Regions from separate parts of the Actinoplanes sp. NPDC049598 genome, predicted to be linked through region 3. Evidence: riboswitches for the same ligand, from Rfam matches in the RefSeq annotation. Region 3 holds a riboswitch; each other region holds the start of a gene.
The links. A riboswitch is a leader RNA that binds a small molecule or an ion and turns the genes downstream of it on or off. The one in region 3 is predicted to bind cyclic di-AMP.
Positions count from the first base shown of each region.

Region 1: it holds a riboswitch for cyclic di-AMP, as region 3 does, so the genes downstream of both, AB0J66_RS34120 (NlpC/P60 family protein) here and AB0J66_RS07925 (transglycosylase family protein) in region 3, are expected to answer to the same signal.
Region 2: it holds a riboswitch for cyclic di-AMP, as region 3 does, so the genes downstream of both, AB0J66_RS39610 (NlpC/P60 family protein) here and AB0J66_RS07925 (transglycosylase family protein) in region 3, are expected to answer to the same signal.

Region 1 is NZ_JBFAOX010000018.1:156,286-165,847, reverse strand. Features, by position in the region: gene AB0J66_RS34145 (M36 family metallopeptidase) at 1-1,452, shown strand, start outside; gene leuS (leucine--tRNA ligase) at 1,652-4,450, shown strand; gene AB0J66_RS34135 (VTT domain-containing protein) at 5,040-5,777, opposite strand; gene AB0J66_RS34130 (glutamine amidotransferase) at 5,819-6,529, opposite strand; gene AB0J66_RS34125 (MurT ligase domain-containing protein) at 6,519-7,739, opposite strand; cyclic di-AMP (ydaO/yuaA leader) riboswitch at 8,169-8,355, shown strand; gene AB0J66_RS34120 (NlpC/P60 family protein) at 8,395-9,183, shown strand.
Region 2 is NZ_JBFAOX010000026.1:45,365-54,926, reverse strand. Features, by position in the region: gene AB0J66_RS39630 (lytic polysaccharide monooxygenase) at 1-508, shown strand, start outside; gene AB0J66_RS39625 (hypothetical protein) at 572-1,123, shown strand; gene AB0J66_RS39620 (SAM-dependent methyltransferase) at 1,126-1,947, opposite strand; gene AB0J66_RS39615 (PQQ-dependent sugar dehydrogenase) at 2,022-3,185, shown strand; gene AB0J66_RS39610 (NlpC/P60 family protein) at 3,252-4,088, opposite strand; cyclic di-AMP (ydaO/yuaA leader) riboswitch at 4,095-4,222, opposite strand; gene AB0J66_RS39605 (VTT domain-containing protein) at 4,600-5,232, shown strand; gene AB0J66_RS39600 (BlaI/MecI/CopY family transcriptional regulator) at 5,240-5,605, opposite strand; gene AB0J66_RS39595 (GDSL-type esterase/lipase family protein) at 5,669-6,946, opposite strand; gene AB0J66_RS39590 (molybdopterin oxidoreductase family protein) at 7,123-9,562, shown strand, end outside.
Region 3 is NZ_JBFAOX010000002.1:430,770-440,331, forward strand. Features, by position in the region: gene AB0J66_RS07880 (WYL domain-containing protein) at 1-540, opposite strand, end outside; gene AB0J66_RS07885 (DinB family protein) at 603-1,154, shown strand; gene AB0J66_RS07890 (VOC family protein) at 1,151-1,612, shown strand; gene paaK (phenylacetate--CoA ligase PaaK) at 1,707-3,008, shown strand; gene AB0J66_RS07900 (hypothetical protein) at 3,014-3,691, shown strand; gene AB0J66_RS07905 (hypothetical protein) at 3,688-4,197, shown strand; gene AB0J66_RS07910 (amidohydrolase family protein) at 4,194-5,243, shown strand; gene AB0J66_RS07915 (hypothetical protein) at 5,297-5,581, shown strand; gene AB0J66_RS07920 (hypothetical protein) at 5,648-6,433, shown strand; gene AB0J66_RS07925 (transglycosylase family protein) at 6,415-7,089, opposite strand; cyclic di-AMP (ydaO/yuaA leader) riboswitch at 7,092-7,248, opposite strand; gene AB0J66_RS07930 (hypothetical protein) at 7,433-7,798, opposite strand; gene AB0J66_RS07935 ((2Fe-2S)-binding protein) at 7,856-8,608, opposite strand; gene AB0J66_RS07940 (LLM class F420-dependent oxidoreductase) at 8,675-9,562, shown strand, end outside.

The DNA of each region.
Region 1 (9,562 bases), on a different contig from region 3:
CTGCTGACCCCGGGCCCGGGATCGGTCGCCGCCAACACCGGCGACGAGGCCGACGTGGTGTTCCACGAGTACACCCACGGCCTGTCGAACCGCCTCGTGGTCGATGCGGCCGGCAACTCGACGCTGAGCCAGGTCCAGGGCGGCTCCATGGGTGAGGCCTGGAGCGACTGGTACGCCTCGGACTACATCTTCAGCAAGGGCCTCGAGAAGGACGTCCCCAACAAGCCGGGCGACGTGCTGATCGGCAAGTACTGGACGGCCGGCAGCACCATCCGCACCGAGGCGCTGGACTGCACCGTCGGCGCCTCCGCCACCGTCTGCCCGGGCACGCCCGGCGCCGGCCCCGGCGGCTACACCTACGGCGACTTCGGCAAGATCTACGCCGGTGGCCCCGAGGTGCACGCGGACGGCGAGATCTGGGCGCAGACCCTGTGGGACCTGCGCACCGCGATCGGCAGCAAGGCCTCGCAGTCGATCGTGACGCGGGCCATGGAGCTCAGCCCGTCCAACCCGTCCTTCCTGGACATGCGCAACTCGATCCTCGCCGCCGACCTGGTCGTCAACAAGGGCAAGAACGCCAAGACGATCTGGAAGGTCTTCGCCAAGCGGGGCATGGGCTACTTCGCCGCCGCCGTCGACGGCGACGACGCGCAGCCGGTCGAGGACTTCTCGACGCCGCCGTCGGCCAGCACCCCGCGGGGCACGCTGACCGGCAAGGTGACCGACTCGGACACCAAGGCCGCGGTCGGCGGACTGACCGTCGCCTTCGGCGGTCACGCCTCCGGCTTCGCCGGTGACTACCGGGCCACCACGGCCGCGGACGGCACCTACAAGATCTCCGGCATCATCCCGGGCACGTACGCCAAGGTGTACGCGCGCGGCGCCGGTTACGACATCGTCGTCAAGACGCTGTCGATCAACTCGGGCACCAAGACCGAGAACTGGTCGGTCCGCAAGGACTGGGCGGCCTCCTCGGGCGGCGCCTCGATCGTCAGCGCGACCGGGCCGGACTACACCCCGTACGGCTGTGGCCCGGCGCAGTTGATCGACCAGTCGCAGATCTCCGGCTGGGGCTCGGACGTCGCGGCCGGCGGCCAGAACGCCGTGATCCGCCTCTCCGGCGCCGTGAACGTCTCCGAGCTGGTCATCAACCCGTCGGCCACCTGTGGCGACGACGTCACGGCCTCGACCGGTGGCTACCGCGTCGAGACCTCGAAGGACGGCACGACCTGGGCGGTCGCCGCGAGCGGCACCTTCCCGGCCGGCACCGTCACGCCCACCACGGTCGCGCTGGCCGCGGGCACCGGCACGGGCATCTCCTTCGTCCGGTACACGATGCTGACCACGCAGGGCCAGGACGCCGGGCTCTGCCCCGCCGGCCAGCCCCCGGCGTACAGCGGCTGTGTGTTCCAGGACTCCACCGAGCTGGCGGTCTACGGACCGGCTGCTTAAGGCATGAGTAATACCGGTCGCCGTCGCGAGACGGCGACCGGTATTATGCAAGGCATGGCTCGGCGTTTCCTGCTTCTTAGCCAGCCGTGCTGCCGCCGCTAGACCCGGCCAGCACGGCGACCCCTCCTGCGTGAGGGGTTTTTTTGTGCCCTTGACAAAGTGCAGACCCGCCGACGACGACGAGAAGACGGATGCCGAGATGAGCGAGTCAGAGACCCCGCGGTTCCGCTACACGGCCGCGATGGCCAACGAGATCGAACCGCGCTGGCAGGCCTACTGGGCCGAGCACGGGACCTTCCACGCGCCCAACCCCACCGGTGACCTGGCCGACCCCGGCCACCCCCGGCACGGCGCGCCCAAGCTGCACGTCCAGGACATGTTCCCGTACCCGTCCGGGTCGGGCCTGCACGTCGGTCACCCGCTCGGCTACATCGGCACCGACAGCTACACCCGGTACAAGCGGCAGGCCGGCTTCAACGTGCTGCACCCGATGGGCTTCGACGCGTTCGGCCTGCCCGCCGAGCAGTACGCGGTGCAGACCGGCACCCACCCGGCGACCACGACCGCGGCCAACATCGAGCGGTACCGCGGGCAGCTGCGCCGGCTGGGCCTGGCCTACGACGAGCGGCGCACGTTCGCCACCACCGACCCGGACTACTACCGCTGGACGCAGTGGATCTTCCTGCAGGTCTTCAACTCGTGGTTCGACCCTGAGCTGCGCAAGGCTCGCCCGATCGAGACCCTGGTCGCCGCGTTCGAGTCGGGCGAGAAGCAGACGCCCGGCACGCCGTGGGCCGAGCTGTCCCCGGTCGAGCGGCGCAAGCTGATCGACGACCACCGCCTGGCCTATGTCAGCGAGGCCCCGGTCAACTGGTGCCCGGGCCTGGGCACGGTGCTGGCCAACGAGGAGGTCACGCCGGAGGGGCGCAGCGAGCGCGGCAACTTCCCGGTCTTCCAGCGCAACCTGAAGCAGTGGATGATGCGGATCACCGCCTACGGTGACCGGCTGGTCGAGGACCTGGACACGCTGGACTGGCCCGAGCCGGTCAAGCTGATGCAGCGCAACTGGATCGGCCGCTCGAACGGCGCGCACGTCGACTTCCCGGTCGGTGACGACATCATCACCGTCTTCACCACGCGCCCCGACACCCTGTTCGGCGCCACCTACATGGTCCTGGCGCCGGAGCACGAGCTGGTCGATCGCATCACGCCGACCGCCTGGCCAAATCCGACAAATCCGAAATGGACGGCCGGCAGCGCGACGCCGGCCGAAGCAGTCGCGGCCTATCGGGCACAAGCGGCCGCCAAAACCGACGAAGAGCGCACCGAGTCCAAGGACAAGACGGGCGTCTTCACGGGCGCGTTCGCGACCAACCCGGTCAACGGCGCCAAGATCCCGGTCTTCATCGCCGACTACGTCCTGGCCGGCTACGGCACCGGCGCGATCATGGCGGTCCCGGGCCAGGACGAGCGCGACTGGCAGTTCGCCGAGGTCTTCGAGCTGCCGATCATCCGTACCGTCGCCGCTCCGGACGGTTTCGAAGGCGCCTTCACCGGCGACGGGCCGGCCGTCAACAGCGACTGGCTGGACGGCAAGGGCGTCACCGAGGCCAAGGCCGCGATGATCGCCTGGCTGGAGCAGCACGGTCACGGCCGTGGGGCCACCACCTACCGCCTGCGCGACTGGCTGTTCAGCCGGCAGCGCTACTGGGGCGAGCCGTTCCCGATCGTCTACGACGAGACCGGCCTGCCGGTCGCGCTGCCCGAGTCGATGCTGCCGGTCGTGCTGCCCGACGTCGACGACTTCTCGCCGCGCACCTTCGACCCGGAGGACGCCGACAGCGAGCCCGAGACCCCGCTGTCCCGCAAGAAGGACTGGGTCAACGTCGAGCTGGACCTGGGCGACGGCCTGAAGACGTACACCCGCGAGACCAACACCATGCCGCAGTGGGCCGGCTCCTGCTGGTACGAGCTGCGCTACCTGGACCCGCGCAACGACAAGGCGCTGGCCGATCCGGACAACGAGGCGTACTGGATGGGCCCGCGCAAGGACGGCGACTGCGGCGGCGTCGACCTGTACGTCGGCGGCGTCGAGCACGCGGTGCTGCACCTGCTGTACGCCCGCTTCTGGCACAAGGTGCTGTACGACCTGGGCCACGTGTCCTCGTTCGAGCCGTTCCGCCGGCTGTTCAACCAGGGCTACATCCAGGCCTACGCCTACCAGGACGAGCGCGGCTTCTACGTGCCGGCCGAGGAGGTCGTCGAGCGCGACGGCAAGTACTACTACGACGACAAGGAAGTCACCCGCAGCTACGGCAAGATGGGCAAGTCGCTGAAGAACGTCGTCACCCCCGACGAGATGTGCGACCAGTACGGCGCCGACACGTTCCGGGTGTACGAGATGGCGATGGGCCCGCTGGATGTCTCCCGCCCGTGGGAGACGAGGGCGGTGGTCGGTTCCCAGCGCTTCCTGCAGCGAGTGTGGCGCCTGGTCGTCGACGAGGAGACCGGCGCCGTCCGCACCACCGACAACCCGCTGGACCCGAAGACCCGCAAGCATCTGCACCGCACCATCGCCGGCGTCCGCGAGGACCTGGACGAGCTGCGCTTCAACACGGCGATCGCCAAGCTGATCGAGCTGACGAACACGCTGACCCCGCTGCCCGAGGCCTCCCGCGAGGCCGTCGAGCCGCTGGTGCTGATGCTGTCCCCGTTCGCGCCGCACCTGGCCGAGGAGCTGTGGGGCAAGCTGGGCCACGAGGGCACGCTGGCCTACGCCGACTTCCCGGTGGCCGACCCGGCCCAACTGAAAGCCGAGTCGATCACCTACCCGGTCCAGGTCAACGGCAAGGTCAAGGCCCGCGTGTCGGTCACCCCGGAAACGCCCGAGGCCGAGATCCGGGCCGAGGCCCTGGCCGCGGTCGCCGACGCCCTGTCCGGCCGCGACCCGAAGAAGGTCATCGTCGTCCCCGGCCGCCTGGTCAGCGTCGTCGTCTGATCAAGGACCAACCGCGGAGGTACGCCTCCACGGACTCACAACAGCACTGAGGCCGCACCCGCTCGTCGGGCGCGGCCTTCGTGCTTCCCGGGGCCGCAGCGCGCCTTTCGCGTGTAGTCGTGGTCACCGCGCGGCCCGCGCGGTGGAGGCGGGGGGTTGGGCCGGGCGCGCGGGGTGAGGGCTGCGATGGGCGGCGGTTGGGCCGGGCGCGCGGGGTGAGGCTGCGCTGGGCGGGGTTGGGCCGGGCGCGCGGGGTGAGGGCTGCGCTGGGCGGGGTTCGGCCGGGTGCGCGGGTGGGTGCTGCGCTGGGCGGGGTTCGGCCGGGCGCGCGGGTGAGGCCTGCGCGGGGTGAGGGCTGCGCTGGGCGGGGTTCGGCCGGGCGCGCGGGTGCGGGCTGCCTGGGTGAGCGCTGCGCTGGGCGGGGGCTGCGCTGGGTGGGGATCGGGCTGGAAGGCCCGGGATGGGCCATGCAATCGCGCGGAAGGCGCGCTGCGGCCCGGGGAAAGCAGAAAGGCCGCGCCCGGCGGAGCGGGAGCGGCCTTAGTGCGGTTGTGAGGGTGCCGAAGCGTACCTCCGGCGGGGTTGACTCTCAGGCGGTGGCCACGGCGGCGGCGGACTTCTTCGCGGAGCGCTTCCACCAGACGACGATGCCGGTGGTGAGCAGGAAGCCGATGGCGGCGGGGGCGAAGGAGAGCACGCTCATCTCGCCCGGCTGGGTGACGGCGGCGCCGATCGTCGCGTAGGAGATGGCGGACGGGATGGCGGCCAGGGTGGTGCCGAGCAGGTAGCGCTTGCGACAGACGCTGGTGGTGCCGTAGGCGTAGCCGACCAGGCCGAACGGGGCCAGCGGGAGGAAGCGGACCAGCAGCACGGCGGAGAGGCCGCGCTTGTTGAGCCAGCCGTCGAGCTTGTGGAGCTTGCTGCCCAGCTTGCCGCCGGCGCGGGCCTCGAGGGCGCCGCGGCCGACCCAGCGGCCCGCGTAGTAGGTGACGGCGGCGGCGATGACCGCGGCGGCCAGGGCGGTCGCCGCGCCCGTGGTGGCACCCAGGAGGGCGCCACAGGCCACGGTGATCGCGGTGCGGGGGACGAGGACCGAGAGGAGCAGGCCGCCGACCACCGCGATGATGGCGGCGGCGATCGGGCCGAGCTTGGCGATGCCGTCGGCGATGTCCTGGATCGGCAGCACGGCCGCGGCGACCGCGATGGCGGCGATGACCAGGCCGAGGATGCCGAACCGGACGAGCCGGCGGCGCCAGCCCAGGGACTGAGGGGCCTGAGGGTCCGCGGAGGCGATGGCGCCCGGCGGGGCGATCAGGATGTCAGTCATGCAGTCGTCCGTCCCAGTGTCTCGTCGGTCAAAACGTGTCGTCAGGCTCCGGCTGCCGCCAGTCGTTCGCCCCGGAGCCGCTCGGCCCAGGTGTCGTCGACCGGGGCAAGACTATCCGCGCCGATGGCCCAGCGCAGTAGCAGATCGGCTATAGCTGGGTTGCGGGCCAGCGCCGGGCCGTGCGAGTAGGTGCCCAGAATCTTCCCTGCCCAGGCTCCCTCGGTTTGGCCGTCATTGCCAATGCCGGCCGTCACCCGGGCCAGCGGGGCGGCGCCCGGCCCCAGGTGGGTACGGCCGCCGTGATTTTCGAAACCACTCAGCGGAGGCAGCCCCAGCCGCGGGTCGATGTCGCCGCGGATCTCGCCCACGGCGCGCGTCTCACCCCGGTCGGAGTGCAGGTCGAGAAGCCCGAGACCCGGGCATTTCGCTCCCTTGGCAAAGAACGAGTGACCGAAGAGCTGGTAACCGGCGCAGATGGCCAGCACCGCCGCGCCCTGGTTGACGGCCCGGTGCACGCCGCCGTCGTTGATCAGCCGCTGGGCCGCCAGGGCCTGCGGGCCGTCCTCGCCGCCGCCGATCAGGTAGATGTCGGCGGTGGTGGGCATCGGCTGGTCGGAGCGGACCGAGTACGTCTCGACCGGGATGCCGCGCATCGCGGCCCGGCGGGCCAGGATCAGCAGATTGCCGCGGTCGCCGTAGGTGGAGAGCAGGTCCGGATAGATCCAGACGATGCGCAAAGCCTCAGTTGACACGGTCCAACTCCGCTCGGATGTCCTGGAACGCCGTGTAGTTGGCGATCACCTCGAGGCGGCCGGGGGGCACGATCCGGACCGCCTCCTCGAAACTCAACACGTGCTGGAAGGGCACACCGTTCACTTCCAGCCGAACTGCCAGGTCGTAGGCCCGCTCACCGGTGATCAGGACCGGCCGGCCGTACAGCGGCGCGAAGTCGACGTCGTACAGCCAGGAGGTGTCGAAGCCGTCGGGGTCACGCGCGTTGATGGAGAGCAGGGTCGGCGCCTGATCGGCCATGTCGAACGCCTCGAGCCAGCTGGCCGGGTTCTTGGCCAGCAGCAGCCGGATGTTGCGGCCGTCCCGCTCGACCTGCGCGTACCGCCCGGCGATGGAGGTGACGGTGGAGAGCCGGGGGAGCGCCTCGATCGGGCGCACGCCGAACTCGGCCGCCACGGCCAGCGCGGTGGCCGCGTTGCCGAGGTTGACCGTGCCCGGCAGCTGCAGCTTGACCAGGTGCCAGTCGCCGCGCGGGTCGACCACGCCCTCGTCCTCGACGCGCCACTGCGGTATCGGCCGGCGCAGCGGGCAGCCGGTGCACCACCAGTCGCCGTTCTCCCGCTCGATCGGGTCGCCGCTCTCCGGGCAGACCCACGAGTCGTCCTGCCAGCGCTGGCCGGCGCTGAACCAGGTCACCTTCTGCGAGCCGTAGGCGGCCCAGACCACCATCGGGTCGTCGGCGTTGGCGACCACGTTCACATCCGGGTGGCCGGCCAGGGTGGTGCGCCACAGCTGCGCCATCATCGCCACCTCCTTGGCCCGGTCGAGCTGGTCGCGGGAGAGGTTGAGCAGGGCCACCACCCGCGGCTTGGTCTCGTCGATGACCCGGGGCAGGTAGTGCTCGTCCACCTCCAGCACCGCGAACGGGGTCTGACCGGCCTTGGCCAGGGCCGACGTGTGCCCGGTGGGCATGTTGGCCCCGAAGGAGTTGGTCGCGACCGGGCCGAGCACGCCGAGCGCGGCCGCCGCCAGCCGCGTCGTGGTGGTCTTGCCGTTGGTTCCCGAGACGAGCGCGATCGCGCGTCCGGTGGCCAAGTGGCTCAGCAGCTCAGGGTCGATCTTGAGGCCGATCCAGCCTCCGATGACCGAGCCGTCGCCGCGTCCCGCGGCCCTGGAGAGCGCCGCCGCCGTCTTCGACACGGAGGTCGCGACCTTGGCCCGCAGGGGCATCTTCCCGTCCGTCACGGCGACGAGGGTACCGGAACCGCCTGTTACGTCGAGTTGTCGCCGGTCCCCCTCCGTCCGGCATCCGACTCGGCCGTTCGGGGGAGCGGGTTTTGCCCGGTGAGGAAGGTTTGAACCGCGGAAGAGTGAATACGGAAAGGCCGTCACCCGGCCGGTGACGAGGAATTATGTGTTCTGTTTCACCCGTAACCTTCAACAAAATGTATTTGCCCCAGCACGATCCGTGCTGGCAAAAGTTACGCGGCGGTCACAAATCGGACAGGGGTCCGTGTGCCAACTACTCTCGGTCACTGAGCCGCTTCCGCCGCCCGGGACGGATCTCGGGTACCAAGGATCAGCCGACAGCAACCCGCTGGAAGCTTGCGCCGCCCGGTTCACGCCGAGCCCTGCCCCGGGCCAGGCAGCGCGACCACGAGCAGTTGTACGACCACAAAGGCATACGGGGGCAGGGACGGGGGACCCAAATAGCGGTCTCCTCCGCGTCACCCGCTCCGGTGGCGATCAACGGAGAGACCTTGGGGTGAAGTCGCCTCCCAGCGACCGGGCAAGCCTTCCCGCCCGAACCCGACAGCTAACCTCGCAGGCGTGCCGGAGGGAATTCTCTACCGTGCACGAACACAGTTCGAGCCGGGGCCGACGCATGTCCGTCGGAGCCGGCAAACTCGCACTGTCTCTCGGTCTCTGCCTCTGCGCCGGCCAGCTGGTCTCCACGCCGGCCGCGCACGCCGCCACCCCCGTGGTGACGCAGGCCGCCGTGACTGCCAAGGCCGCGGCGAAGGTGAAGCCGACCGTCCGCACCAGCGTCAGCACCCGCACGCTGGCCTGGGGCGCCAAGGTCAAGGTGACCGCCCGCTACATCAACCCGACCAACGGCAAGGCGGTCACGTCCGGCACGGTGCGCCTGCAGGCGCTCCGCAACGGCAAGTGGCAGAACTGGGCGTCCGGCAAGGTCAACAAGAACGGCGCCATCGCCCTGTACGCCGCCCCGAAGACCAGCGGCTCGCTCCGCATGGTCTACGCCGGCACCTCGACGTTCGCCCCGCAGGTGGGCGGCCGCCTCGCGGTGAAGGTCGTCGCCAGCGGCGCCAAGGTCCTGGCCGAGGCCTCGGCCCACACCGGCGCGCTGTACAAGTTCGGCGCCTCGGGTCCGAGCCGCTTCGACTGCTCGGGCTTCACCAAGTACGTGTACAAGAAGGCCGCGGGCAAGAACCTGGCCCACAAGGCCAACTCGCAGCAGTCCGCCGGCAAGTCGGTGGCCAAGGGCGCCAAGAAGGCCGGAGACCTGATCATCTTCCGGAACGGCTCCTACGGCTACCACGCGGCCATCTACGCGGGCAACGGCTACATGTACGACTCGCCGCACACCGGCGCGCGCGTCTCCAAGCGCAAGATGATCAGCACCAACTACGTGGTCCGCCGCCTCGTCTGAGGTTCCTCAGACACGCGGTAAGTACGACAGTTGCTCAGCGGGGCGCGACCGGTTCGGTCGCGCCCCTCTGTCGGTCCGGTGACTCCAGGTGACTTGCTCGCGCTTTCCGGAGATACGGAGTTGGCCACAGGCACCCGCCGTAGGGACGGCCTCGGTCTGTCCTCACTCCCTCTGCCCCACTTTCGGCCGGTGCGTACCGTCACGCCAAGGCCCGCTCCGCGGGCCTGAAGGCGCTTTCTCCGTCCCGCCTGTAAATAACAGCCCGCACACCTGAGCCCTCGGCGTGCGGAATCTGCGCCCTGGCGATGAGGTGTCCGCCGGGTCACGTCGCCCGCGCCCGCGCCGCCGGCCGCCCACCGCGTCCGCGCCGCCGTGTTTG
Region 2 (9,562 bases), on a different contig from region 3:
GCAGTCCTGGGGCAGTCAGCACATGAACCCGGCCATGCAGCAACAGGACCCGATGTGCTGGCAGGCCTTCCAGGCCAACCCGGACACCATGTGGAACTGGATGAGCGCGCTGCGGGACGGGCTGGGCGCGCAGTTCCAGGCCCGTACGCCCGACGGCCAGCTCTGCAGCAACGGCCTGACCCGCAACAACAGCCTCAACCAGCCCGGCGCCTGGCGGCAGACCGCTGTCACCAGCAACTTCACCGTCAAGCTGTACGACCAGGCCAGCCACGGCGCCGACTACTTCCGCGTGTATGTCAGCAAGCAGGGGTTCAACCCGGCCACCCAGAGCCTGGGCTGGGGCAACCTCGATTTCATCACGCAGACCGGCCGGTACGCCCCGGCGCAGAACATCTCGTTCAACGTCTCGACGTCCGGCTACACCGGGCATCACATCCTGTTCGTCATCTGGCAGGCCTCGCACCTCGACCAGGCCTACATGTGGTGCAGCGACGTGAACTTCACCTGATCAGCACCATCCACTCCGGCCCGGGCCGCCGAACCGGCGCCCGGGCCGGGCTGAAGGGTCATCATGACTTCCCGTTGGTACCGCAACCGCTACACCGGGGTGGCGGCGATCCTGCTCGCCGCGTCGGCCGGCGTGTTCGTCCTGCGCGACGCGTCCGGCTCGGAGGCGAAGCCGCCCGACCTGCGCACGCAGCTCACCGACCGGCTGCGCGGCACGCTCGAGAAATCGGACCCGGGTCAGCACAACCACGCCGGCCACAGCGCCGCGCCGATCACCGCTCCGGTGATCTGCGGGGTCCACCTGTACGGCTTCGAGCCCTCCACGGCCACCGAGCTCACCGCGGTCCGTACGGTCTACGCCTTCCATCTCTGCGGCGTCGCCGAGCCGAAGAGTCCCTGGGATGTGGCGGTCAAGCTGGCCGGCCCGGTCATCGTCGACATGTCGGCCGACCCGCCCGGGATCCGGCCGGTCGAGGCGACCGCCGACGTCCGTTTCATCGACCGGCTGCGCCAGATGTTCCCCAGCCCGTACGCGGAACTGGCCCAGAAGGAGGCGCTGAGCTCGGCCGAGATGACCGAGCTGCGCCGCCGTTACGACGAGGCGGCCGGCCTTTGACCCTACTTCGATCTCGTCCGGGCGACCGCTCCGTAGCCGGTCGCCTCGGCCGGGGTGGGCCGGGGGCCGGGTCCGGGCCGCCAGTCGGAGACCGACACGATCCCCGGCTCGAGCAGGTCGAGACCGTCGAAGAAGCGCTCGACGGCGGCCAGCGGGCGCGGCGAGAACAGCGGCCGGATGTTCTGGTTGACCGCGTTCATGGCGGCGATCGTCTGCTCGTCGAGCGGGTCGAAGGTCGCGTGCGACAGCACCAGATAACTGCCGGCGGGCAGGGCCGAGACCAGCTGCTTCACGATCTCGTACGGGTTCTCGTGGTCCTCGACGAAGTGCAAGAGCGCCACCAGCAGCAGCGCGACGGGCTGGGAGAAGTCCAGCGTGTCGCGCAGGGCCGGGTCGGCCAGGATCTTCTCCGGGTTCCGGGCGTCGGCGTCGATGTACGCAGTCGCGCCCTCGCGGGAGCTGGTCAGCAGGGCCCGCGCGTGCACGAGCACCAGCGGATCGTTGTCCACATAGACGATCCGCGACTCGGGCGCGATGCCCTGCGCGACGTCGTGCACGTTCTCGTTGGTGGGCAGGCCGGTGCCGATGTCGAGGAACTGCCGCACCCCCGCCTCGGCCGTCAGGTATCGCACCGCCCGCTGCATGAAGGCGCGGTTCTCGCGGGCGGCGGTGCGGATGTGCGGGAAGACGGCCGCGATCGCCTCGGCGGCGTCCCGGTCGGCCTGGAAGTTGTCCTTGCCGCCGAGCCAGTAGTCGTACCGTCGCGCCGGGTGCGGCTTGGTCACATCGAGACGCTCAGAAATGTCCGCGCTGTCGGCACTCACCAGGATCCCCTGTCATCCGTGACATCAGGCGGTAGATCGTAACCCGTCCCCCACCCATGTGAACGGAGTCCAGCATGCCGCGAAGGCGTAGTCGTACGGTCACTCTGCTGGCCGGCTTGCTCGTTCTGATCCCTTCGGCCGCCGCCGCGGCCCCTCCTCGCCCGGCGCCCCTGACGGAGCTGAGCGTGGTGTCCGAGCAGGTCGCCTCCGGGCTGCGGCGCCCGGTCGCGATCACCGGGCTGCCCGACGGCCGGATGCTGATCGCCGAGAAGGAGGGCACCGTCCGGGCCTACCACCCCGACACCGGTCTGGCCGCCGACCCGGTGCTCGACCTGACCGCCCTGGTCGACACGTCGGACAACGAGCGCGGCCTGCTCGGCATCACGCCGGCGCCCAACTTCGCGCGGACCGGCCTGCTCTACGTGGCGTACACCAGCCGGCCCGCCGGCGCGCTGACCCTGGCCCGCCTGCCCCTCGGCGCCCCGGAGCGGCTGCAGGTGCTGCTCACCCAGGAGCACGCCGAGTACGGCAACCACAACGGCGGGCAGGTGGCGTTCGGCCGCGACGGCTATCTCTACTGGTCCACCGGCGACGGCGGGCACGCCAACGACCCGTTCAAGTCGGGCCAGGACCTCGGCACCCTGCTGGGCAAGATCGTACGGATCGACGTGAACCGCGCCTGCGGCCCGAAGCCCTACTGCGTGCCCGCCGGCAACCCGTTCGTTCGTACGCCGGGCGCCCGGCCCGAGATCTGGCTGTACGGCCTGCGCAACCCGTGGCGGTTCTCGATCGACGTCGACAATTCCCTGTGGATCGGCGACGTCGGCCAGGGCCTGGTCGAGGAGATCAACCACATCCGCCCGTGGCAGGGCGGGGCGAACCTCGGCTGGTCCTGCAAGGAGGGCACCCCGATCTTCGACCAGGAGCAGTGCCGGCCCGGCGTGCAGTACGTCGACCCGGTCTTCGAGTACCCGCACTACATGACCGAAAGCTGCTCGGTCACCGGTGGCGTGGTCTACCGGGGCTCCCGGACCCCCAAGGCGCGGGGCACCTACATCGCGAGCGACTATTGCTCGACCCTCGCCTTCGCCGTGCGCCCCAGGCCCGGCGGCGGCTACGAGTCCGCCACCATCGGCAACTTCCCGACCCAGCCGACCGCCTTCGGCGTCGACGTGCAGGGCGAGCTGTACGTGCTGAGCGACTACCCCGGGTGGCTGAGCCGGGTGCGTTTCGAGTGAGCTTGCGGCCGGGCCGGGAGGCGGTACAACGCCGTACGCCTCCCGGCCCGGTCCGCCGCTCCGGGGTCAGGCGAGCCGGCGGACGACGTAGTTGGAGCTGAAGATCTTCCGCTTGCTGACCCGCGCGCCACTGTGCGGCGAGTCGTAGATGTAGCCGTTACCGGCGTAGATGGCGGCGTGGTAGCCGTACGAACCCCGGCGCGAGATCAGCAGATCACCGGGCTTCTTGGCCGACTTGCTGACGCCACGGCCGTACCGCTGCTGCGAATGCGCCTTGTGCGGCAGCTTGACACCGACCGACTTGCGGTAGACGTACATCGTGAAGCCGGAGCAGTCGAACCGGTGCGGTCCGGCCGCGCCGTAGAGGTAGAGCGCGCCGACGTGCCGACGCGCCTCGGCCAGGATCTTGGCCCCCTTCCCGGACGACGGCCTGATCACGGTGACCTTGATCTTCCGGCCGACGTGCGCGGCGAAGACGGCGTTGCCGGTGTAGGAGGTGCGGAAGTATCCCGTCACCTTCGGCGCGGCCGAGAAGCTGACCGTTCCCTTGCTGGTCAACCGCTTTGCGAACCAGGTGTGCCACTTGCCGTTCCGGTACGCCTGCAGGCGTACCACCCCCGAGGTGATCGCCGCGCCGGTGGCGGGGTTGCGGTAGGTCGCGGTGATCCGCACCGACTTGCCGGCGGTCAACGACCGGGCGCTGTACGTGGTCCGGATGGAGACCTTCTTCTTGGCCGCGGCGGCTTTCGTCGCGGAGACGTGCGCCGTGGGGGCCGGGCCCGCCGCGGCGACCGCGCCCGGAGTGCCGACCAGCTGGCCGGCGCCGAGGCAGAGACCCAGGGACAGTGCGATGGTGCCGGTGCCGACGGACATGCGGCGCCGGCCCGAACTGTGTTCGTGCACGGTGGAAACATCCTTCCGGCACGCCTGCGAGGTTAGCTGTCGGGTTCGGGCGGGAAGGTTGCCCGGCCGCCGGGGGCGGCTTCACCCCAAGGCCCTCGCCACGCCGCCCGCACCGGGTGCGGTGGCGCCGAAGAGCCGATGGTGGTTCCCCCGTCCCTGCCCCGTATGCCTTCGCGGTGGTGGTGTCGCTCATGGTCGCGACGACCGACCGGGGTAGGGCTCGGCGTGAGCCGGTTCGTCGCGAGCCGGCCCGCTCTGCGGTCGGCCCCATCTTGCTACACCAATTCCGCCGCTCCCTCCGAGCAGCAAAGACTACCCAAAGTAGTTGGCACATTGCTGAGTGCCCGGTTTCTTGCAGTTGAAATGACAAGCAGTTATTGATCTGCTACAAGAGGTGTAAGTCGACCAGTGAAAAAGGCCACACAATTCTCGGTCGAGGGATAGGCCCGGCGAGGCTGGTAACACCTACAAAGTGTAGGTTTTTACTTTCCGGAAGAGGCGACGCCATCTGATGACCGCAGCCCTCGGCCCCTCGTTCCTGAACCCGGAACACCTGATCTCCACCTTCGGCCTTCTCGGCATCCTGGCGCTCGTCTTCGCCGAGTCGGGCCTGCTGATCGGTTTCTTTCTGCCCGGCGACTCGCTTTTGTTCACCGCCGGGCTTCTGGTGGCCGACGGGACGTACCTCAAGCAGCCCTTGTGGCTGATGTGCCTGCTGGTGTCGATGGCGGCGGTGGCCGGGGACCAATTCGGTTATCTCTTCGGCCGCCGCTTCGGGCCGTCGCTGTTCCGGCGGCCGGACTCGCGGCTGTTCAAACGCGAGAATCTGACCCGGGCCAGTGGATTCTTCGAGAAGTACGGCGCCCGGTCCGTCGTTCTCGCCCGTTTCGTTCCGATCGTGCGGACCTTCACGCCCATCGTGGCCGGAGCCGGCCACATGAAATACCGCACCTTCCTGCTTTTCAACGTCATCGGCGGCACGCTGTGGGGCTGCGGGGTGACGATTCTCGGCTATTTCCTCGGGCAGATCGCGTTCGTGAAGTCGAACATCGAACTCATCCTCGCCGGCATCGTCGCCGTGTCGGTCATTCCGGTCGGCATCGAGCTCCTGCGCGGCCGGCGACGGGCCCGGGCCGGCCGATGAGGGCGGGTCACGACTCGTCGGCCAGCAGCTGCCGCAGCAGGGCGGCGTCCGCCTCGTCCAGCGTCCCGACGAACTGCTGGAGGACCCGGAGCCGGTCCGGGCGGGCGGCCAGGGCCGCGCTCATCTGCGCCGCCGCCGCGGTGGCGGCATCCTGGGTCGGCCAGTAGGCGTGCCCGCGGCCGGCGCGGCGCCGCTGGACGGTTCCCTTGTCGTGCAGCCGGATGAGGATGGTCTGCACGGTGTTGTAGGCGAGGCCACCACCCAGCGCCTCCTGCACCTCGGCCGCGGTCATCGCCTCCGGGGCGGCCCACAGCACGCTCATGGCCGCCGCTTCGAGGCTGCCGGGCGTCCGCCGCCCGCCCTTCGTCGTCACCGTCCTGACCTCCGCGGTCAGGATAGCCGCGGCGGGGTCCGATCTGCTCGGACCCCGCAACGGTCAGGCGGTCGCCAGGAGCTTGCTGTCGACCGCGGCGGCCATGGCCTCCATGCCGGCGTTGTTGGGGTGCATGTGGTCGCCCTGGTCGAAGCGGCTGCTCCACCGGGTCGGGGTGGCCGGGTCGTGCACGGCGGCGTCGAAGTCGACGACGCCGTCGCAGCCGCTGGCGCTGGAGCGGACGAACGTGTTGAAGGTCTTCCGGCCGGCCTCGCCCGTGCTGTTGTAGCTCTCCGAGTCCGCGTACGGCACCAGGGTTCCGCACAGGACCTTGACGTTCGCGCCGTGGCTGCGCTTGATCAGCTGCTTCAGGCCGGTGACGAGCCGGGACCCGCCGGACGCGTCGGCGCCGCCGAGGTCGTTGATCCCGAGGTCGGCGACGATCACCCACTTGACGCCGGGCTGGCCGAGCACGTCGCGCTGGAGCCGGTTGAGGGCGCTGCGGCCCTTGCCGTCCTGCAGGAAGGAGTTGCCGCTGATGCCCGCGTTGAGCACCCCGATGGCGCGGCCCTCGCCGGTCAGCCGCCGGGCGAGCACGTCCTGCCAGCCGCGGTTCTCGTTCCAGGTCGAGTCGTAGCCGTCGGTGATCGAGGCGCCGAGCGCGACGACCGCGCCCTCGGCCTTCGGGTTCTGGACGTCGACGCCGGCGAGGAAGTAGTAGCTGTAGAACGAGCGCATCCCGGACAGCTCGGCTTTGGTGCTCTGGTTGCCCGAGCCCGCGTAGTTGTCGCGGTTCGCGGACTCGTGCTGGGTCACCGAGGTGACCTTCTCCGGGACGTAGGCGCTGACGGCCAGGTCGGTGCCGGCGGCCAGCTTGTACGCCACCGGGTCGCTCACGACGGTCTTGCCGGCCTGGATGGTCACCGAGTCGGCGCCGCCGAAGGTCACCGGGGCGTTGGTGCTCTCGTCGATCGTGCCCTTGCCCGTGTGTTTGGCCAGGTGGACGGCGCTCACGGGGAGCGGGGCGGTGCCGAACTCGTTGGAGAGCCGGACGCGTACGGCGTCGCCGCCGACGGTCGTGCGAACCACCTGCCGAAGCGTCTCCTGCTGGAAGCCCTCTCCCTTGCCGTCCTGCATGGCCGTCGCCCAGGTGCCGGTCCAGGGGGTCTTGGGGTCGATCGGCGTGGTGTCGGCCACCGCGGCGGCCGAGGCGGGGGCCTCCGGCGCGGCGGTCTGTTTCCCGTCGTCCGACGAGATGCGCCACACCCCCACGGCCACTGCCGCCACAAGAACCACCAGAACGGTCGCAACCAGGAGTTTTGTACTTCCAGTCCACTTCACGGCGACCACAGTACGGCCCTGATCAACTACCCGGGAGCCCCGCTAGTTGTACGACCGCAGGTAATCCGCCTCACCCACCTTTTGTCATTCGCAAAGGTTGCACAGTGCACTCGTGCGCTACGAGGCCCCTGATGAGCGGTTACGGTGCTCGCAGACGGCTGCGGAAGGAACGTCGGATGGACCGGGTGGCGGACCTGTGGGGCGAGCGGACGCCGCACGCGAAGGGCACGGTGTGGCCGGCGCGGGTGGATCAGCATCTCGACGCGGGGCTGAGCGAGGATCAGGTCGACCGGTGGGTGCAGAGCGCCTGCCTGCTCTGCAGCAACGGCTGCGGCTGCGACATCGCGGTCAAGGACGGCCGGATGGTCGGGGTGCGGGGCCGGGCGGGCGATGTGGTGAACCACGGCCGGCTCGGGCCGAAAGGGCTCTACGGCAGTACGGCCTGGGCCGGCTCACCGGACCGGTTGACCCGGCCGCTCATCCGCGAGGGGGACCGGCTGGTCGAGACCGACTGGGACACCGCGATGGGCCGCGTCGTGCGCGAGTCGCAGCGACTGCTGCGCGAGAAGGGCCCGCTGTCCCACGGCTTCTACACCAGCGGCCAGCTGTTCCTGGAGGAGTACTACACGCTGGCGGTGATCGGGAAGGCCGGGATCGGCACGCCGCACATGGACGGCAACACCCGCTTGTGCACGGCGACGGCCGCCGCCGCGTTCAAGGAGTCCTTCGGCGCCGACGGGCAGCCCGGCTCGTACACCGACATCGAGCACTGCGACGCGATCTTCCTGTACGGGCACAACATGGCCGAGACGCAGACCGTGCTGTGGGCCCGGATCCTCGACCGGACCCACGGGGCCGACCCGCCCGTGCTGGTCTGCGTGGATCCGCGCCGCACGCCGGTGGCGGAGGAGGCCGTACGGACCGGCGGCGTGCACCTGGCGCCGAAGGTGGGCACCAACCTGGCGCTGATGAACGGCCTCACCCGGGAGCTGTTCGCGAACGGGTGGGTCGACGAGGACTGGGTCGCCGCGCACACCATGGGCGCCGAGCAGTTGCGGGCGGTCGTCGAGCCGTACACCCCGCAGTCGGTCGCTGAGATCTGCGGGATCGACCCGGGGGAGCTTCGCCGGGCCGCCCGCATCCTCGGCGAGAGCCGCGACGTGCTCTCCACCGTGCTGCAGGGCTTCTACCAGTCGCATCAGGCGACCGCGTCTTCCGTCGCCGTCAACAACCTGCATCTGCTGCGCGGCCTGATCGGCCGGCCCGGTTCCGGCATCCTGCAGATGAACGGGCAGCCGACCGCGCAGAACAACCGCGAGTGCGGCGCCGACGGCGACCTGCCGGGCTTCCGCAACTGGGACAACCCCGAGCACGTCGGCGAGCTCGCCCGGCTCTGGAACGTGGACCCGCTCGTCATCCCGCACTGGGCACCGCCGACCCACGCGATGCAGATCTTCAGCTACGCCGAGGAGGGCTCGATCGGCCTCCTGTGGATCTCCGCCACGAACCCGGCGGTCTCGATGCCCGAGTCACCGCGGATCCGGCGCATCCTGGGCGGGGAGCAGTGCTTCGTCGTCGTCCAGGACCTGTTCCGGACCGAGACGGCCGAGCTGGCCGACGTGGTGCTGCCGGCCGCCGGCTGGGGTGAGAAGACCGGCACCTTCACCAACGTCAACCGCACGGTGCACCTGTCGGAGAAGGCGGTCGACCCGCCGGGCGAGGCCCGCAGCGACCTGGAGATCTTCCTGGCCTACGCCGACGCGATGGACCTGCGGGACGCCGGCGGCGCGCCGCTGATCAAGTGGCGGACGCCGGAGGAGGCGTTCGAGGCCTGGCGGACGGCGACGCGGGGCCGCCCGGTCGACTACACCGGGCTGTCGTACGGCAAGCTCCGCGGCCCGACCGGCATCCCGTGGCCGGTCAACGAACAGGCCCCGGACGGGACCGACCGGCTGTACGCCGACGCCGTGTTCCCCACCGCGACGGAGACCTGTGAGACGTACGGCCACGATCTGTTGACCGGTGGCGCGGTGACCGAGCAGGAGCACCGGGCGCTGCGGCCCGACGGGCGTGCCTTCCTCAAGGGAGCGGCCTACACGCCGCCGCACGAGCGGCCGAGCGAGGACTATCCGCTGCTGTTCACCACCGGCCGTACCGTCTATCAGTTCCACACCCGGACGAAGACCCACCGCTCCCGGTCGCTGCGCGAGGCCGCCCCGGAGCCGTGGGTGGAGCTTTCCCGTGCGGACGCCGAGCAGCTGGGCATCAGCGAGGGTGACGTGGTGCGGGTCGAGTCGCCGCGCGGCGCGATCGAGGTTCAGGCGCGGGTCGGCCGGGTCATGCCGGGCGCGGTGTTCGCCCCGTTCCACTACGGCGGGCCGGGGCAGGCCAACGAGCTCACCATGACGGTCTGGGATCCGGTCTCCAAACAGCCGTACTTCAAGACCGCCGCCTGCCGGGTCGTCCGGCTCCGCGCCGGCGACGGCCCGGCGAAGGCCCCCACGACCGGCGCCTCGGCCCCCGCGGTCCCCGATGCGGTTCCGCCCACCGCGGGCGGTGCGCCCACCGTCAGCCGGCTGGTCCCGACGCCGCACTATCCCCTGGACCCGGGGAGGG
Region 3 (9,562 bases):
ACGCCCCAGGTCGTACGCGAACAGGTACCACCGCTTGTCCGAGGCGACCAGCCTGTACGGCTCGACCCGGCGCGGCCCGGACGGGTACGCGAAGTCGATCAGCACATGGTCGCGACAGGCCCGCGCGAGGGTCATCAGCACCTCCGGGTCGCCGGCCAGGCGGGCGCCGCCGAAGGACGAGACGGAGCCGGAGAGCGCCTTGACCGACGGCCGCAGCCGGGCCGGCAGCACCTGGTCGAGTTTCGACAGCGCGCGCAGCCCGGCCTCCCCGCCCACCCCGGCCAGCAGCGAGACGGCGGTCGCGATGGCCTCCTCGTCGTCGAGCAGCAGCGGCGGCAGCGCCTGGCCGGGGCCGAGCTGGTAGCCGCCGCCGGCGCCCTGGCCGGCGTTGACCGGGTAGCCCAGCGTGCGCAGCCGCTCGACGTCGCGGCGCACCGTGCGTGGGGTGATGCCGAGCTTGCCGGCCAGCTCGGGGCCGGTCCAGACGCGGCGCTGCTGCAGCAGGCCGAGCAGGGTGAGCACCCGTTCGGTCGTGTCCATGTCACCCACCTTGGCAGAGATAGCGGACCGATCCTGTCCGCCTGGGATGGCAGGGTGAGGGCATGGACCTCAACCGCGTACTTCGTGAGCAGTGGGAATGGCACTGGGAGAACCAGGTCGGCCCTCGGCTGGACGGGCTGACCGACGACGAGTACTTCTGGGAGCCGGTCAAGGACGTCTGGAACGTGCGGCCCCGCGGCACGTCGACGGCGCCCGTACAGGCCGGCTCGGGCGATTTCACCATCGACTTCGCCTTCCCGGAGCCGGTGCCGGCGCCCGTCACCTCGATCGCCTGGCAGCTCGGGCACGTGATCGTCGGCGTGCTGGCGATGCGGAACGCGGCGCACTTCGGGGCGCCCGCGGCCGCGTACGAGACCTGGAACTATGCCGGAAGCGCGGCCGAGGCCCGGCGGCAGCTCGACGAGCAGCTGGCGGTCTGGCTGGCCGGCGTGGCCGCGGCCGATCTCCAGCAGCCGGTCGGCCCGAAGGAGCCGTACCCGGAGGCGTCGATGGCCGAGCTCGTCCTGCACATCAACCGGGAGCTGATCCACCATCTGTCCGAGGTCTGCCTGCTACGGGACCTCTACCTCCACGCGAACGGAGCAAACCTGTGAGCAGCGAATTCCAGGTCACTTTCGACGCCCGCGACCCCAGGGCTCAAGCCGAGTTCTGGCGGCAGGTCCTCGGCTATGTCGTGCCGGCGCCGCCGGGCGTGGAGCTGCCCGAGGGCGCGGACGTCTGGGCCGCGTGGGAGGAGGCCCTCGACCGGTTCGGCGTGCCCGAGGAACGGCGCAACGGCCAGTCCGCGATCGAGGATCCGGGCGGTACGCGGCCGCGTGTCTTCTTCCAGCAGGTGCCCGAGGAGAAGGTGGTCAAGAACCGCGTCCACCTCGACGTCCGGGCCGCACCCGGCCTGCGGGGCGACGAGCGGATGGCCGCCCTCGAGACCGAGCACGACCGGCTGGTGGCGCTCGGCGCCAAGCGGTTGCGCCGGGAGGAGCCCGCTCCCCCGCTGAGCTTCGGCTTCATCGTGATGGCGGACCCCGAGGGCAACGAGTTCTGCCTGGACTGACCGCCTTGCCCGGTTGTGCGGGATCGGTCCTCCGAGTTGCGAACCGCGTTTCCTGGGGATTACGTGGGGGAAGCACCCGATCGGAGGACCCCCCATGACGTTCGGCGACGCGCCCGACCCCGCCCAGCTCGACGACACCGAGCGGATGAGCGCGGACGAGCTGCGGGAACTCCAGCTACGGCGGCTGCGGTGGACGCTGCGGCACGCGTACGACAACGTGCCGCACTACCGGCGGGCGTTCGACGCGGCCGGCGTCCACCCGGACGACTGCCGCGAGCTGGCCGACCTGGCCAAGTTCCCGACCACGAGCAAGGCCGACCTGCGCGACAACTACCCGTTCGGCATGTTCGCCGTCCCCGGCGACCGGGTGCGGCGCATCCACGCGTCGTCGGGGACGACCGGCCGGCCCACGGTGGTCGGCTACACCGAGCGCGACCTCGACACGTGGTCGACCGTGATGGCGAGATCGATCCGGGCGGCCGGCGCGCGGCCCGGGGACCGCCTCCACAACGCGTACGGCTATGGGCTTTTCACGGGGGGTCTGGGCGCCCATTACGGCGCGGAGAAGCTGGGCTGCACGGTCATCCCGGTCTCGGGCGGGATGACGCCGCGGCAGGTGCAGCTCATCACCGACTTCCAGCCGCGCGTCATCATGGTGACGCCGTCCTACATGCTCACGGTCATCGACGAGTTCGAGAAGCAGGGCCTGGACCCGCGCAAGTCGAGCCTCGAGATCGGCATCTTCGGGGCCGAGCCGTGGACCGAGCAGATGCGCCTGGAGATGGAGGAGCGGGCCGGCATCCACGCGGTCGACATCTACGGCCTCTCCGAGGTGATCGGGCCCGGCGTGGCCCAGGAGTGCGTGGAGACCAAGGACGGCCTGCACATCTGGGAGGACCACTTCTACCCGGAGATCCTCGACCCCGAGTCCGGCGAGCCGGCGGAGGAGGGCGAGTTGGTGTTCACCTCGCTGACCAAGGAAGCGATGCCGATCATCCGGTATCGCACGCGCGACCTGACCCGCCTGCTGCCGGGCACCGCGCGACCGGGGATGCGGCGGATGGAGAAGATCACCGGCCGCTCCGACGACATGATCATCCTGCGCGGGGTGAACCTCTTCCCGACCCAGATCGAGGAGATCATCCTGCGTACGCCCGGGCTGGCCCCGCACTTCCAGCTCGTGCTCACCACCCGCGGCCGGATGGACCACCTGACCGTCCAGGTCGAGGCCCGGCCCGACTGCCCGGGCGACCGGCGCGAGGCGGCCGGGGCCCAGGTGGCCCGGACCGTGAAGGACACCGTCGGCACCAGCGTCGAGGTGGTCGTGGCCGAGCCCGAGACCCTCGCCCGCTCGGCCGGGAAGATCCAGAGGCTGGTCGACCGAAGGGAGCGCTGAGGCTCATGAGCTGGTATTACCCGAAGGGCTGGACCGACCGGCAGGACGACGTGGAACAGGTCCTGATCCATTACGCGGCAACGCCTCCGGGCCAGTGGCCGGACTGGAGCTGGGGCCACGAGACGCGGGTGCTGCAGGACCTCGGCGGGTACCCGAGGCAGCGGCTGAAGGTGCTGCGGATGCCCCGCGGCGTCCGGGATCTGGAAAGCGGCCGGTCCGCGCCGGAGTACCGCTTCCACTACTACTTCGAGGTGTTCCAGGGCGGCCACCGCTGGACCACCGACCTGTTCACCGAGGACATCGTCTACCGGGACCTCGAGTACACCGACGAGAACGGCTGGATCACCCACATCTGCATCTACTGGGCGGTGGGCGACTGGGTGGCGCCGGTCTACAGCCCGATGGAGGACCCGCGGATCCCGCCGGACTCCGAGTTCCAGGCCAAGAACTACTACACCTATCAGGACAAGGAGCGCTTCCACCACGAGAAATACCAGATGCTGTACGGGCTCGACCTGCCGCACCGGTTCCATTCGCGGATGTGGGGCCCGCGCGGGGCGACCCTCGTGCAGCAGTACCACGTCGGGCGGATGTTCCCGCCGGAGGAGAAGAACGAGACCTGGCTGGGGCCGGACGGCACGTCGGCGCCGGGAGGGGGCAACTGTTGGTACCACCACCTGTGAGCGTCTTCGGCCTGCGCAAGACGTGGATCGACCCGGTGCCCGGCATCGCCATGGTGCAGGCCCACTACACCTGCTCCCCCACCGGCGTGCCGCCCGACTGGGCCGGGGCCGAGCAGGTCGTGCTGTCGCCCGGTCCTTCTAGAAGCGCCGTCTTCGAAGTGCCCCGGACGGTCGACGGCTCGACGGAGTTCTCGCTGCACCACTTCTTCTTCGTGGTGGGCGAGCACGACCGTACGACGTCTCCGGTCTTCACCGAGCCGATCGTGGCCCGCGAGGTCGTCTTCGATGACGCCACCGGCGCGTACAGCTCGGTGGGTTTTATCTGGAGCGAGGCCGACTCGCCGGTGCCCAACTACACCAGTGGGGTCACGGACGTGCCGCACGTGTTCCGGGGGCTGGTGTGGGGCGTGCGCGGAAGCACCGTCCGCTACGGCTTTCATCTCCTGGTGGGCGACGGCGAACGCTGGGACGACAACGGCGGTCACGGCTGGACCATCACCCTGTGAGGCGCTACGACCGGCCGATCCGGTGGGCCGGGAAGGGCCTGATCCGCTACACCGGCGCCCTGGACGGCCCCCTGACCCTGCACTACGGGTACGACGGCTGGTCGTCCCCGCAGGACGTGCCGATGGAGCGCGACGACGCCGGCTGGCTCGCCGCCGTGCCGGTCGGCGGGCGCCACGTCGTCGACTGCGTGGTGCGCTCGGCCCGATCCGAGCAGTGCGACAACAACGACGGGGCGGACTACCGGCTCTGGATCTCCCTCGACCCGGTCGACGCGCACACCCACGTCCGCGCCCCCGGCGGCGGGCAGCTCGGCTTCGACAGCCTGCGCACGGCCGCCTTCTCCGGTGGCATGACCCACGCGCTGGTCTGCTGGACCGAGAACGACCTGGTCGAGATCGTCGCCGAGGCCACGCCGTGGCTCACCCCGCTGGTCTGGGTGCGGCCCGGCGGGCCCGATCCGGCCGGCGTCCGCAGGCGGCTCGGCGCCGGCGCGGCGGGGCTCAAGCTCCACCCGGCGTACGACGGGTATCCGGCCGACACGCCAGGTCTGGACCCGTACCTTCGCGTGGCCGAGGAGGCCGGCGTCCCGGTGACCGTGCACAGCGCGCCCGGGCCGGCCGATCCCGACCTGATCCGGCGGCTGGCCGAGCGCTTCCCGGCAGTGCGGTTCGTGCTCTACCACACGTATCTCGGGCCGCCCGAGGGCCGGCGGCGGGCCGCGCGGCACGCCGCCGCCCTGCCCAACCTCTACCTCGAGACGTCCTGGTGCCGGTCGGCCGAGGCCGAGCGCCTGATCGACGAGGTCGGGCCCGAGCGGGTGCTGTTCGGCTCGGACGCGGCGACGGACGGGCCGGACCACTTCGTACGGCGGCCGCCGAACATCGAGATGACCGAGAACTACAACACCGGTCTCCTGCGGCTGGCGCAGCGCCTGGCGCCTTCGGTTTTCCGTGCTTTCGCGGAGTCGAACGCCCGGCGGCTCTTCGCGCTGCCACCTGGGCGTTTGGCCAAGCGGCGGCGGCTGACGCGGCGGCCGTCACTCTGACGTGGCGGTGTGGCGGGCGGGCAAGATCTCCCATGGCTCGCTATGTTGGGTCCATGACGACGACCGGCGACCGCAGGACACTCCTGCTGCGCTCGTTGTTGTCCGTTCTGCTGTTCGTGTTGCTGGCGCAGGTCGCCACGCCGCAGCGGCCGTCCGCGACGTCTTCCCCGCGGGCCGCTGTCTCCTCCTCCGCTGTGTCCGATCCCTCGTCCTCGCTCACCGAGCCCGACGAGTCCGCGGAGTCCGAGCAGGCGCCGATCGACCGCGCCACCGTCCTCAGCACACAGTTCACCGCGGGTGTCCGCGGTTCTCGCGCGCCTCCGGCCGCGTCCGCCTGATCAGCGCCTTCCCGCGCTGATCGCAGCTGCCCACGGTGGACTCGACACGCGGACGGATTGACGATCATGAACGTTGTAGCGGAGATGCTTGTTTCCTCACCGGCGCCGGCCATCTGGGCCACGCTGATGCTGCTCACCCTGCCGGCCCTGCTCCTGCTGGGCAGCCCGCAGGCGATGCGCCACCCGCGCAAGGCGGCCCAGGAGACCGTGGCCGTGCTGCGGGCCCGGAGCGCTTTCAAGAACCGCCAGGCCGAGGAGGCCGCCCAGGCGGCGCAGTTCGCCTCCGAGATCCAGGTGGCGGCCGAGCGCGCCGCGGCGAGCGCCGGCCGCTGGCAGGAGGTCTGGGAGCAGGCCGCCCAGGCGGTCAACGTCGCCTACGACGCCTGGCTGGAGGCGGACGCCCGGGTGCGCCGGGCCGCCGCGGGCGCCGTCTGGGGCACGCCCTGGTCGGCCCGGACCTGCGCGGAGTACGCGGACCGGGAGAGCTTCCTGCACCGGGCCGTCGAGGCCGCCGTCGGCCGCGGGGAGCTGCCCGCCTCGGCCCTGGCCGACGCGATGGCCGAGCGCAACGGCTGGGACGCCCGGCTCCACCAGGTCGAGCAGGAGCTGGTGATCGCCCGGGCCTCGGCCGCGTGGCTGCGTCAGCGGTACGAGCTGGCCACGGCCGCCGAGTCGGCCGCCTGGCACGATGTCTCGCTCGCCCGCAGCACCGCGAGCAGCCTGCGCGACGAGGCGCAGGCGGCCGCGATGCTGGCGGCGGCCTCGGCCCCGGTGCGGAAGAGCACCGAGGTCCGGGCGAGCCGCCGGGTGGTTCTCGCTGCGGGGAGCCTTGCTCAGATCGCGATGCGCTGACCCGGGAAGATCAGGTTCGGGTCGTCGATGATGCTCTTGTTGAGCTCGGCGAGCCGCTCCCAGCCGCCGTCGATCTGGTAGCGGTTGGCGATCTTGGCCAGGGTGTCGCCGGCGCGGACGATGTAGAAGTCGCCGGTCGTCTTCGTGGTGCTCCGGGGCGCGGCGGTCGTCGACTTGTGGGTCGTGGACGACTTGTGCGTCGTCGCCGACTTGTGCGTCGCCGACTTCTTGCTGGTCGTCGACTTCTTGGCGGTGGAGGACGACTTCTTCTCCGAGGCGCCGCCGGTGTTGGTGCCCTTGTAGCTCTTCGACGAGCCGGCCTTCTTGCCGCAGACCGGCCAGGCGCCGATGCCCTGACCGTCGAGGACCTTCTCGGCGATCGCGATCTGCTCGCCCCGGCTCGCCTTGTTGGCGGTGCTGGCGTACTTGCCGCCGCCGTAGGCCTTCCAGGTGCTCTTGGTGAACTGCAGGCCGCCGTAGAAGCCGTTGCCGGTGTTGATGCTCCAGTTGCCGCCGGACTCGCACTGGGCGACGGCGTCCCAGTTGACGCTGCCCGCGGCCTGGGCCGGCTGGGCCGCGCCGAAGAGGGCGAACGCTCCGGCCACGCCGGCGGTGGTGAGGCCGAGCGCGACGGTGTGCTTACGGTTTTGTGCCATGGAAGAACAACCTCCACGCCTACGAGGTGAGCTGTCGGGTTCGGGCTGAGGTGCCCGGCCGCGCGAGGCGGCTTCACCCCGAGGCACGCGCGGTGGCGTGCCGGAGAACGTTTGGGTCCCCCGCTCCATGCCTGAGTTGAATTCCGTCGGGCGGCGGCAGGACTCGGCGTTCCGCCCGCGGTGCCCACGATCGTGGGACCGGCCGACCGTAACCACGCCGATCGACCCTCGGCAAAGCCACGAAGGGCGATCGTGACGTTGTTCTCAGTGCGCCCGGCCGGGGAATGCGCCCGGTTCTGCCCCGTTTTGCCGTGATCACCGATCAAGGCTGCGACCAGGCCGATCAGTCCGGCGTTACCAGGCCCTGGAGCCCGACGACAACGGCGATGATGCCGAAGACGGCCAGCAGCAGCCCTCGCCCGAACGGCGCCTCCGCGGTCTTGCGGCCCGTCAGCCGGTCCCACAGCAGGGCGACCCCGACCGCGATGCCGACCACCTCGAAGTGGAAGACGTGCGGCCCGTCGAAGAGGTGGACCAGCAGGTAGTAACCGCCGGCGACCAGGGCCACGACGCCGACCACCCAGCCCCACGGCGCGACCCGGTCGGCGAACGTGCCGAACCCGCCGCCGACGCGCGGAATCTGCCGCAGCAGGGCCGCGGCGAGCAGCAAACCGCCGAGAATGTTCGCGAGATCCAGCAACAGCGCCATCAGCATGCCTCCCGGTTACCCATACGGGAGCGCTCCCATGTCGGGTTCAACGCTTCATCACTTCCAATACGAGCAGTCGGCGCAGAACCGCTGATGCGGGATCGTGAAGGCCAGGCAGCAGGTCCGGCGGCGCACCCGCTCGGTGTTCCAGTCGACCAGGTGGGCCACGTCGAGCATGCGCAGCACCTGGCCGGTCGTCTCCCCCGGCGGCGCGCCCGCCACCGTCGAGGCGCGCTGGGCCGCGTGGGCGATACCCGCCGACAGCGAGCCCAGAAGCAGGCGGCGGCTGACCCGGGCCGCGCCCTGGACCGCGTCCAGCAGCGGCGTGACGTGCTCGTCGAGCAGGGTCCGGCGCAGGGTGGCCAGCAAGGCGGCCTCGTCGCTGACCACGGAGACCCGCGGCTCGCCGCGGCCGGCCAGCGGGTCGTCCGGCAGCACCGAGACCGGGATGTCCTCCCGCAGGCCGAGCCGCGCCGGGGCGTACCGGTCGTCGAACCGCACCAGAACCTGGGCCGTCGTGAGATGCGGCACCCGGCGCGCGGCCACCCAGCCGAAGACGGCGGGCACCCCCAGCCAGTAGGAGTACGCCTTCCAGATCAGCGCCGCCGACACGTGCGGTTGCGCGGCCCGCCAGCGCCGGCGGCCCGCCTCGAGCAGCACCTCGACGCCGTCCCCCGCGAAATCACCGGCCGGGATCCAGCCATCGAGATCCGTCACCAGCAGATCGGCCGCGAGCCCCGGCACCCGGGTACTGGAGCCGTACCCACCCGCGATCGCGGCAAGAATCGGCGCGTCCACGAGATCTCCCACCGCTCAGGTATACCCGCCGCGCCCCTGCGGTATCCGACGCTCCGCAGTGGACGCTAGTTTGACCAGGTGAAGATCGGCGTCAACCTCCCGCAGACCACCACATACGACCTAGCGCACGACGTCACCGCGTTCGCCCGCGCGGCGGAAGACCTCGGCTTCGACAGCCTGTGGGCGTACGAACGGGTGCTGACACCGGAGGACCAGAGCGGCTCCCACGGTTTGTACGGAATGCCGGACGTCCCCTGGCCGGAGCGGTACGGCTACACGACGGATCCCCTGGTCACCCTGACGTTGGCGGCGGCCGTGACGTCGCGGGCCGAACTGGGCACCGGCGTCCTCGTACCGCCGCTGCACCTGCCCGTCCGCCTGGCCAAGACCCTCGCCGCCCTCGACGCCGCCGGCAACGGCCGCCTCATCGCCGGCCTCGGCGCCGGCTGGTCCATCGACGAATTCGAAGCCACCGCTCCCCGCCCGCTGACCGAGCGCGGCGCCGCCCTCGACGAGTTCCTCGACGTCGCGGACGCCGTCTGGTCCCCCGACCCCGTCTCCTTCGACAACGGCCGGTACCACATCAAATCGGCCCGCATCAACCCGAAACCGACCCGGCGCATCCCGCTCTTCCTCGGCGGCCGCGGCGAGCCGGCACTGCGCCGCATCGCCCGCCGCGCCGACGGCTGGCTGCCCACCGCCACCCCGCCCCCGCAGGTCGCCGACACCCTCGGCCGCCTCCGCGACATGGCCTCCGCCGCCGGCCGCGACCCCGCGGCGATCTCCTGCATCTTCCAGGTCGGCGTCGCCACCACCCCGTCGATCCCCCAGCTCATCGACGACATCGGCGCCCTGTCCGAAGCCGGCGTCGACCACGTCTATGTCACCCTGCCGTCAGCGCTGTCGTCCCTCGCCGAGCTGACCGACACCGCGGCCGCCCTGATGTCCGCCGCCACCGACGCCAAC